3 regions of the Streptomyces sp. NPDC002889 genome follow, and region 2 is predicted to be linked to each of the others. Evidence: riboswitches for the same ligand, from Rfam matches in the RefSeq annotation. Region 2 holds a riboswitch; each other region holds the start of a gene.
The links. A riboswitch is a leader RNA that binds a small molecule or an ion and turns the genes downstream of it on or off. The one in region 2 is predicted to bind cyclic di-AMP.
Positions count from the first base shown of each region.

Region 1: another riboswitch for cyclic di-AMP. It lies ahead of ACFYWI_RS16915 (LysM peptidoglycan-binding domain-containing M23 family metallopeptidase); the one in region 2 lies ahead of ACFYWI_RS17645 (C40 family peptidase).
Region 3: another riboswitch for cyclic di-AMP. It lies ahead of ACFYWI_RS11190 (transglycosylase SLT domain-containing protein); the one in region 2 lies ahead of ACFYWI_RS17645 (C40 family peptidase).

Region 1 covers NZ_JBIAPT010000010.1:102,722-104,915, reverse strand. Annotated here, with positions in the region: gene ACFYWI_RS16915 (LysM peptidoglycan-binding domain-containing M23 family metallopeptidase) at 37-1,035, opposite strand; cyclic di-AMP (ydaO/yuaA leader) riboswitch at 1,038-1,195, opposite strand; gene ACFYWI_RS16910 (tyrosine-protein phosphatase) at 2,100-2,194, shown strand, end outside.
Region 2 covers NZ_JBIAPT010000010.1:257,927-260,120, reverse strand. Annotated here, with positions in the region: gene ACFYWI_RS17650 (SAM-dependent methyltransferase) at 1-366, shown strand, start outside; cyclic di-AMP (ydaO/yuaA leader) riboswitch at 1,159-1,320, shown strand; gene ACFYWI_RS17645 (C40 family peptidase) at 1,324-1,800, shown strand.
Region 3 covers NZ_JBIAPT010000006.1:190,054-192,247, forward strand. Annotated here, with positions in the region: gene ACFYWI_RS11185 (SpoIIE family protein phosphatase) at 1-203, opposite strand, end outside; gene ACFYWI_RS11190 (transglycosylase SLT domain-containing protein) at 381-1,253, opposite strand; cyclic di-AMP (ydaO/yuaA leader) riboswitch at 1,255-1,445, opposite strand; gene ACFYWI_RS11195 (FAD-binding oxidoreductase) at 2,164-2,194, opposite strand, start outside.

The DNA of each region.
Region 1 (2,194 bases), 160 kb from region 2:
CGCAACGGCCCGAGACCTGTCAGGGAGTCAGGGCGATCAGAGGGAGACACCGTGCTGGCGCAGGTAGGCCAGCGGGTCGATGTCGGAACCGTAGCCGGGACCGGTCCGGATCTCGAAGTGGAGGTGCGGGCCGGAGGAGTTGCCGGTCGAGCCGGACAGACCGATCTGCTGGCCGCCGGTCACGGACTGGCCGCTGGAGACGGACAGCGAGGAGAGGTGGGCGTACTGCGAGTAGGTGCCGTCCGTGTGCTGGATGACGACCTCGTTGCCGTACGCGCCGCCCCAGCCGGCGGAGACGACGGTGCCCGCGCCCACGGACTTGACGGAAGTCCCGGTGGAGGCAGCGAAGTCCACGCCGGTGTGGTAACCGCTGGACCACATGGCACCGGCGGCACGGTAGGGGGTGCTGATCTGGGCGCCGCTGATGGGCGCGGCGAAGCCGGAGCCGGAGGGCTGCTCGGGCGTCGAGGGCTGCTCGGGCGTCGAGGGCCCGGAGGTCTCCGGCGCGCTCTGCTCGGGCGCCGAGGGCTGCTCGGCCGACGGCTCGGCCGACGGCTCGGCACTGGCGGCCGAGGCGTTGCGCGCGTCGTCACGCGAGGACCGGGACTCGGACCGGGACTCGGACGTCGCAGGGGCCTTCGCCTCGGACTTCGCACCGATGGTCAGCTTGAGCCCGGGGTGGATCAGCGAGGGGTTCTCGCCCACGGCCTCGCGGTTGTCCGCGTACAACTCCTGCCAGCCACCGCGCACATGGTGCTTGTCGGCGATCTTGGCGAGGTAGTCGCCGGCGACAACCGAGTACGTGATGGCCTTCTTGCCGGCGGGTGCCTGGGCGGCGGACCCGGTGGAGAAGGCGGAAGGGGCCTGCGCGGCGACCTTCTCGGTCGCGGCTGCGGGGGCGGTGCTGCCGGCGGCGTGGGCACCGGCGGCACCCAGCAGCGGGAGGGCGATGGCGGCGCCACCCGTACCGGCGGCGAGGAAGCCGCGGCTGATCGGGTTGGTCCTGGGACGACGGTGCTTACCCTTTGCGGGCATGGCGCTTTCCTCTCCGGCGCCGGCGAGGTGAGCTGTCGGGTTCGGGCTGGAGATGCCCGGTCGGGGCGATGCCCGACTTAACCCCAAGCCGTCCGAATTGTTCGGTTACGGCGTACTACCTGGGTCCCCCGCTCCTGCCACGCGTGGATGGGTTCGAATTCCGGTCGGCGGCAGGATTAGGCGGTCCGTCCGGATTGCGGTGACCGTAAGCGAGTCCGACAGGCCGGTACAAGCCACCGTTTTCACCCAGCAATGCCGGAGGGCAGAATTACCGGAGATTTCCGGTTACGCTCCGTCGATTACGGATCTTCGACCCCCGCACCGCCAGCGGAATTCATCCCGGAGCACGGCCACGGACGGTTACGAATATGATCCCGCTCACGGCCCGAATCCCATCCCCCCACTATCGGGACACGCCATGCCGAACCAGTCAATTCGGACAGAAGCCCCATTTCCGATTTACACCTCCACGGGCACATCAAGCCACGCGACGATCAGCGCAATTCGCCCTCGCCGACAGAGAACGAAAGTGACGCCGGTCACTTCTCCAGACCCGTCCCGTCACCTCGCGACACCCGTGAATTCATCCCCGACAGGGCCATGAGCCCCCCTTGAATTCACACAGCACCTTTTCCGCCGATGAATGTGCGACACCCCTCTCGGGCCCTGACAAACACATGCCGCGGCACGGCATTCGACACGTCACGGCCGGACCACCCCAGCATCCTTGCCGCCCGTCGGCCCGGCGTGCGGACCGTGATGCGGCAGCACGGTCCGGCGCGCTACGCCGGTCACCAGGCACTCGTACGCGGCCCGTGCCTCCACCCGGCAGCCTGACCGCAGGCAGCCGCTCGCCGCAGCACTGCGACCTCGCGACCGCCGGGCTGCGTCTCGAACGGCCAGGAGGTGGCTGCCCCGGGCCACGAGCGCCTCGGCGTCCGTACCCGTGACGCCCTTGCGCGGCAGTCGAGATGATTGCCTGATGAACCGTGTGTCGTATCGTCGGCACCACACCACGCCGCCGTCGGCGAGCAGCGCCTGCGGCAGTGACCTCAGGAGTCCACGTGACGCAGCAGCTGCCGCAGGCCCCGTCGACAGAACCCGAGCTGACCGGGGTTCGAAACTTCCGGGACGTGGGCGGACTGCCGACCGTGGACGG
Region 2 (2,194 bases):
GATGGCGGGGGCCGCGAAGCGAGGGATCGCCTGGGCATCAAGGCCGTCTACGGAGGCGTCAGGAATGTACGCGAGGGTCTTCACGCGTCTCGGAAGGTGTTTCCCGAGTGCTTCCTGCCGACCCGGGCCGAACTGACCGAAGCAGGGCGGGGTTTGTTCCATGTCGTGGAGGCGCGCAACGACCCGAACGACGGTATCTCCACGGTGGAGAGCTGGATGGAGCGGGCTGAGGCCAACCGGGCCCGTGGCGCGGAACTCATCGGTGAGAGTGCGGTGTCCGACATCATCAGGGAGCAGAGGACCGCACTCAGGTTCATGCGTGAGGGCCGCTTCACGGTCGTGCGCATGGTTTTCGAGAAGGTGTGAGTTGCCCTCCCGACTGCCGGGGCCGGGATTCCTCATATGCGGCACTGCGGCTCGCTGGGTTTGAGGTCTGTGCCCACAGCGAGGCCGAGGAGCCGGGGGTTTGATCCTCCCGGCACAGGACGGCCAGGACCCCACCCGCGTCCGGGAGTCCGTACGTGATCAGGCCCGGGCGGCCGGACGCGACGCCGACGACATTGCTGTCCTGCTCGACTGGCCGGTCGACGGCAGCCCAGGTACGGCCGACCGGCTGTGGGCCCTGTTCGACGCGGGCGCCGCGGACGGCTTCACCCTTCTCGCCCCCGCCGGCCCGCAGACGCGGCGCACGAGGCCGTCCTGGCCCTCGCGGCCGAGGTGCGCAGACGCCTCGGTCGGCGGCCTGAACCAGTTCGGTGCCGGCCGCCAGGGGCAGGGGGTCGGACTGAGGCTGAGGCTGTGGAGGCGGATTGCTCGGAGGCGCGGGAAGGTACCTGCTCCAGGCAAGGTTCTTGTCGGCGCGGCCCCTTCGAACCCGGTACTGATGCGCCGTCTCCGCACGGCCCGCCTGCGGAGACCAGGCGCCCGGGTGGGCGGACTGTGTTCGGTCCCGAAGCTGCTGTCGGAACATCAGATTCCGCCGCTTGTCGCGCGCCAAAAGCTTCTTGAGCCCACGAAATGATCAGGGGTGAGGAGACTCACAAAAGGCAGTTTCCATTCGAAATTTCACTTCGGCATGAGTCAGGATCCTGGACGACGACAAGCCCTCGCCGCCCTGGCGAGGCGGTTCGGGCGGACGCCGAGTCCTGCCGCCGTCCGGACGTCTGGTCGACAACTGTGGATCGGCAGGAGTGGAGGACCCAGCAGTACGGGGCGTGCGCACCATGGCCGCCCCTTGGGGTGAAGCCGCGTCAGCGGCCGGGTAACTTCGCCAGCCCGAACCCGACAGGTCATCCTTCACAGGCGGATGACGAAGGGTTGCGCATGACCGCGCAGAATCATGTCCCGTCTCTGCTGTCTCGGGCCGGTACCGTCTCGGCCCTCACCCTCGCCGCTCTCGGCGGCACGATGCTGTCGCCCGGCGCCGTGTCCCAGGCCCAGGCGGCGCCCACGTACGGCGTCAAGGCACTGAATGTAGCGGCCTCGAAGAAGGGCGCCCCGTACAAGTACGGGTCTGCGGGCCCGTCCCGGTTCGACTGCTCCGGCCTGACGCTCTACTCCTACAAAAAAGCCGGCAAGACACTGCCTCGAACCGCGCAGCAGCAGTACAACAAGACCCGTCATATATCGGCGTCCAGCCGTCAGAAGGGCGACTTGGTCTTCTTCCACTCCGGCGGGCGCGTCTACCACGTGGGCCTCTACGCCGGCAACAACAAGATCTGGCACTCGCCGAAAACAGGTTCGGTCGTGAAGCTGGAACGGATCTGGTCGAAGTCGGTCCACTACAGCCGCGTGCGCTGACCGCCCCACGGCCGCACACACTGGGCGGCCCTCCGCGGACCACGGCGGGAGGTGCTTACAGGCGGCGGAGCGCCGCCCCGTCGTGCGCAGGCGACTTCAGGCAGGCTTTCCTGCCGTCTACAAGGCGTCGGGTGCCCATTCCGGGAGCAACCTCCCTCCACCGCAAACCGCTCCTGGGGCGCGTGGTGACGCCACCGCGCGCCCCATTGGTGTTCGGTACCGGATGCGAGGCACGCCCTGGCAGGCCGTACGGACACTCGTCATTGCCGACGTGGCTCTCCGCTGAGGCGGCTGCGCCGCTCCGTGGGGACGGGAGGTCGGCGAAGCTGGCTGCAGCCGTCGACGTGCTCGTCACCGAAGAAGCGACAGCCGCCGCGCCGACGGCCAGGGCTGG
Region 3 (2,194 bases), on a different contig from region 2:
TGGAGCATGCGAATAACATCGTCCGCGACCAGTCCCAGCTCCTGCCAGGAGCGGCCCACCACGTCCCGCTGGTCGATGCCCCGGGCACCCGGCGCACCGACGTTGAACCGCAGGATCCGCAGCTCCGGGTCCAGCACGTGCAGACCGATCGGCGGCTGTGTGAACAGGGCGTGCAGCAAAGCTGCGGCATAGTCAGGCTCCATCGCCCTTCCATTGACCGGCAGAGCGCCTGGTCGCGCACCCTGCCCCACCCGTACGGGTGAGGACTGTGGCAGGAAACCGCGATGCCCGGGGTCCCCCGAGCCCCGGGCATGCATGCTGGTCGGCCGGCCGGACGATCGCCGGCCCTCTCCGGCCGCGTCCCGGCCCGGAGTCACAGATCAGTAGGGCCCGTTCACATTGTCGATCGAGCCGTAACGGGCGGCGGCGTAGTTGCACGCGGCCGTGATGTTGGCGACCGGGTCGAAGCTGTCCATCGACGTACCGGGGACATGATAGGCGCGGAAGGTCGGATCGATGACCTGCAGGAGGCCCTTGGACGGCGTTCCGGCCGCTGCGTTGGAGTCCCAGTTGTTGATCGCCAGCGGATTGCCCGAGGACTCGCGCATGACGTTCCGGTGGATGCCCTCGTAGGTGCCGGGAATCCCGTGCCGGGCCATGATGTCCAGCGATTCCTTGATCCAGCCGTCGAGGTCGTTGGAGTACGTCGGCGCGGACTGCGGGGCGGCGGCACCACTCTCGGCGGACGGTGCGCTCTTCCGCTCGGAGCGGCCTGCCCGTTCGGCTCGCTCCGAGGAGGAAGGCGCCTTGGGGGACGCCTTGGAAGGAGCCGCCGAGGACGGGCGGTCCGTGGCGGGCTTGGCCGGTGCCTCGGCCTTGGCCTTCGCTCCGACCGTCAGCTTGAGACCGGGATGAATCAGCGAGGGATTGTCGCCGACGGCCTTCCGGTTGTCCTTGTACAGCTTCTTCCAGCCGCCGCTCAGGGAATGATCGCCTGCGATCTTGTAAAGAGAATCCCCGGTGACCACGGAGTAAGTGATCGGCCTGATCTTCTGCGCGGCTACCTGCGTGGCGACGACAACGGTCGGCGCTGCAGCCTTTTCGACGGTGACGGCCGTCGTCGGCTGCGCCGCGCCGGCAGCGGTCGCTCCCAGCATCGGGAGGGCGAGCGCGGCACCTCCGGTACCCGCCGCGACGAAACCCCGGGAGAGCGGACCGGACTTGGGACGGCGGTGCTTACCCTTTGCAGGCATGACAATTCCTCTCCTTCGCCTGCGAGGTGAGCTGTCGGGTTCGGGCTGGAGATGCCCGGCCGCAATATGCATCGCGACTTCACCCCGAGCCGTTCCTTAATCCGGATCGGCGGCTTACCTGGGTTCCCCGCTCCTGCCGTGCGTGAGTGGGTGCGGTTTCCGGACGGCGGCAGGATTCGGCGGTCCACCCGGATTGAGGGTGACCGTAAGCGAGATTGCAGAGGCGGAACAAGACCTGAATTCCACGGAGCAATCCGCATGATGCTTCGGGCGGGGAATTTCCGTGATCCATTCGATACCGCGCGGCTCAACTGTCTTTCCGTAGACAGGAACTGGGCGGGGGGCAATACCGGCCACTCCGTGCGTCCGTGACCGATATCACTGACAACGACAGGAATCGATCACCCGGTGACACCGCCCCAGAAAACGAACAAGCCGCGCAACAAGCCACTATATGGACTCCATGATGAAATTCGGACAGTTCATCTCATACAAGGGATTTCCCCGGGTTGTCCACGCATGGGCATAGTCGGGCAATTCAGACATTACGAGAGGGGGAGGCGCGCGGTTCACGCAGGACACTCACGCGACGCCCCGCACGGTGCCCGGGAGCGGCGCTCCGCGGCCGGTGGGATCCGCGCAGCCGTCGGGGGCGTGTCCAAGGCGTCCCGGTGACCGTCGATGGTTTCAGCGGCAGGCTGTCCCCGGCGCGCGGTTCTCGACCCCGCGGTACCGCATGCCTGTGCCGCCCGGGGGCCCGACCCCGGCCGTGCCGATCGCCCCGCCCGGTGGCGACGGCCTCGAGGGCATGCACGCCCACTCACCCGGGCGGACTTCCCATGCACCCCGACGGACGGCATGGCGTCGGGACACAACCGGGGCCGGGCGCCGGCCCCACGCAGGCGGGGCGTCAGGGCGTCAGGTAGGAGTGGAAGACGCCA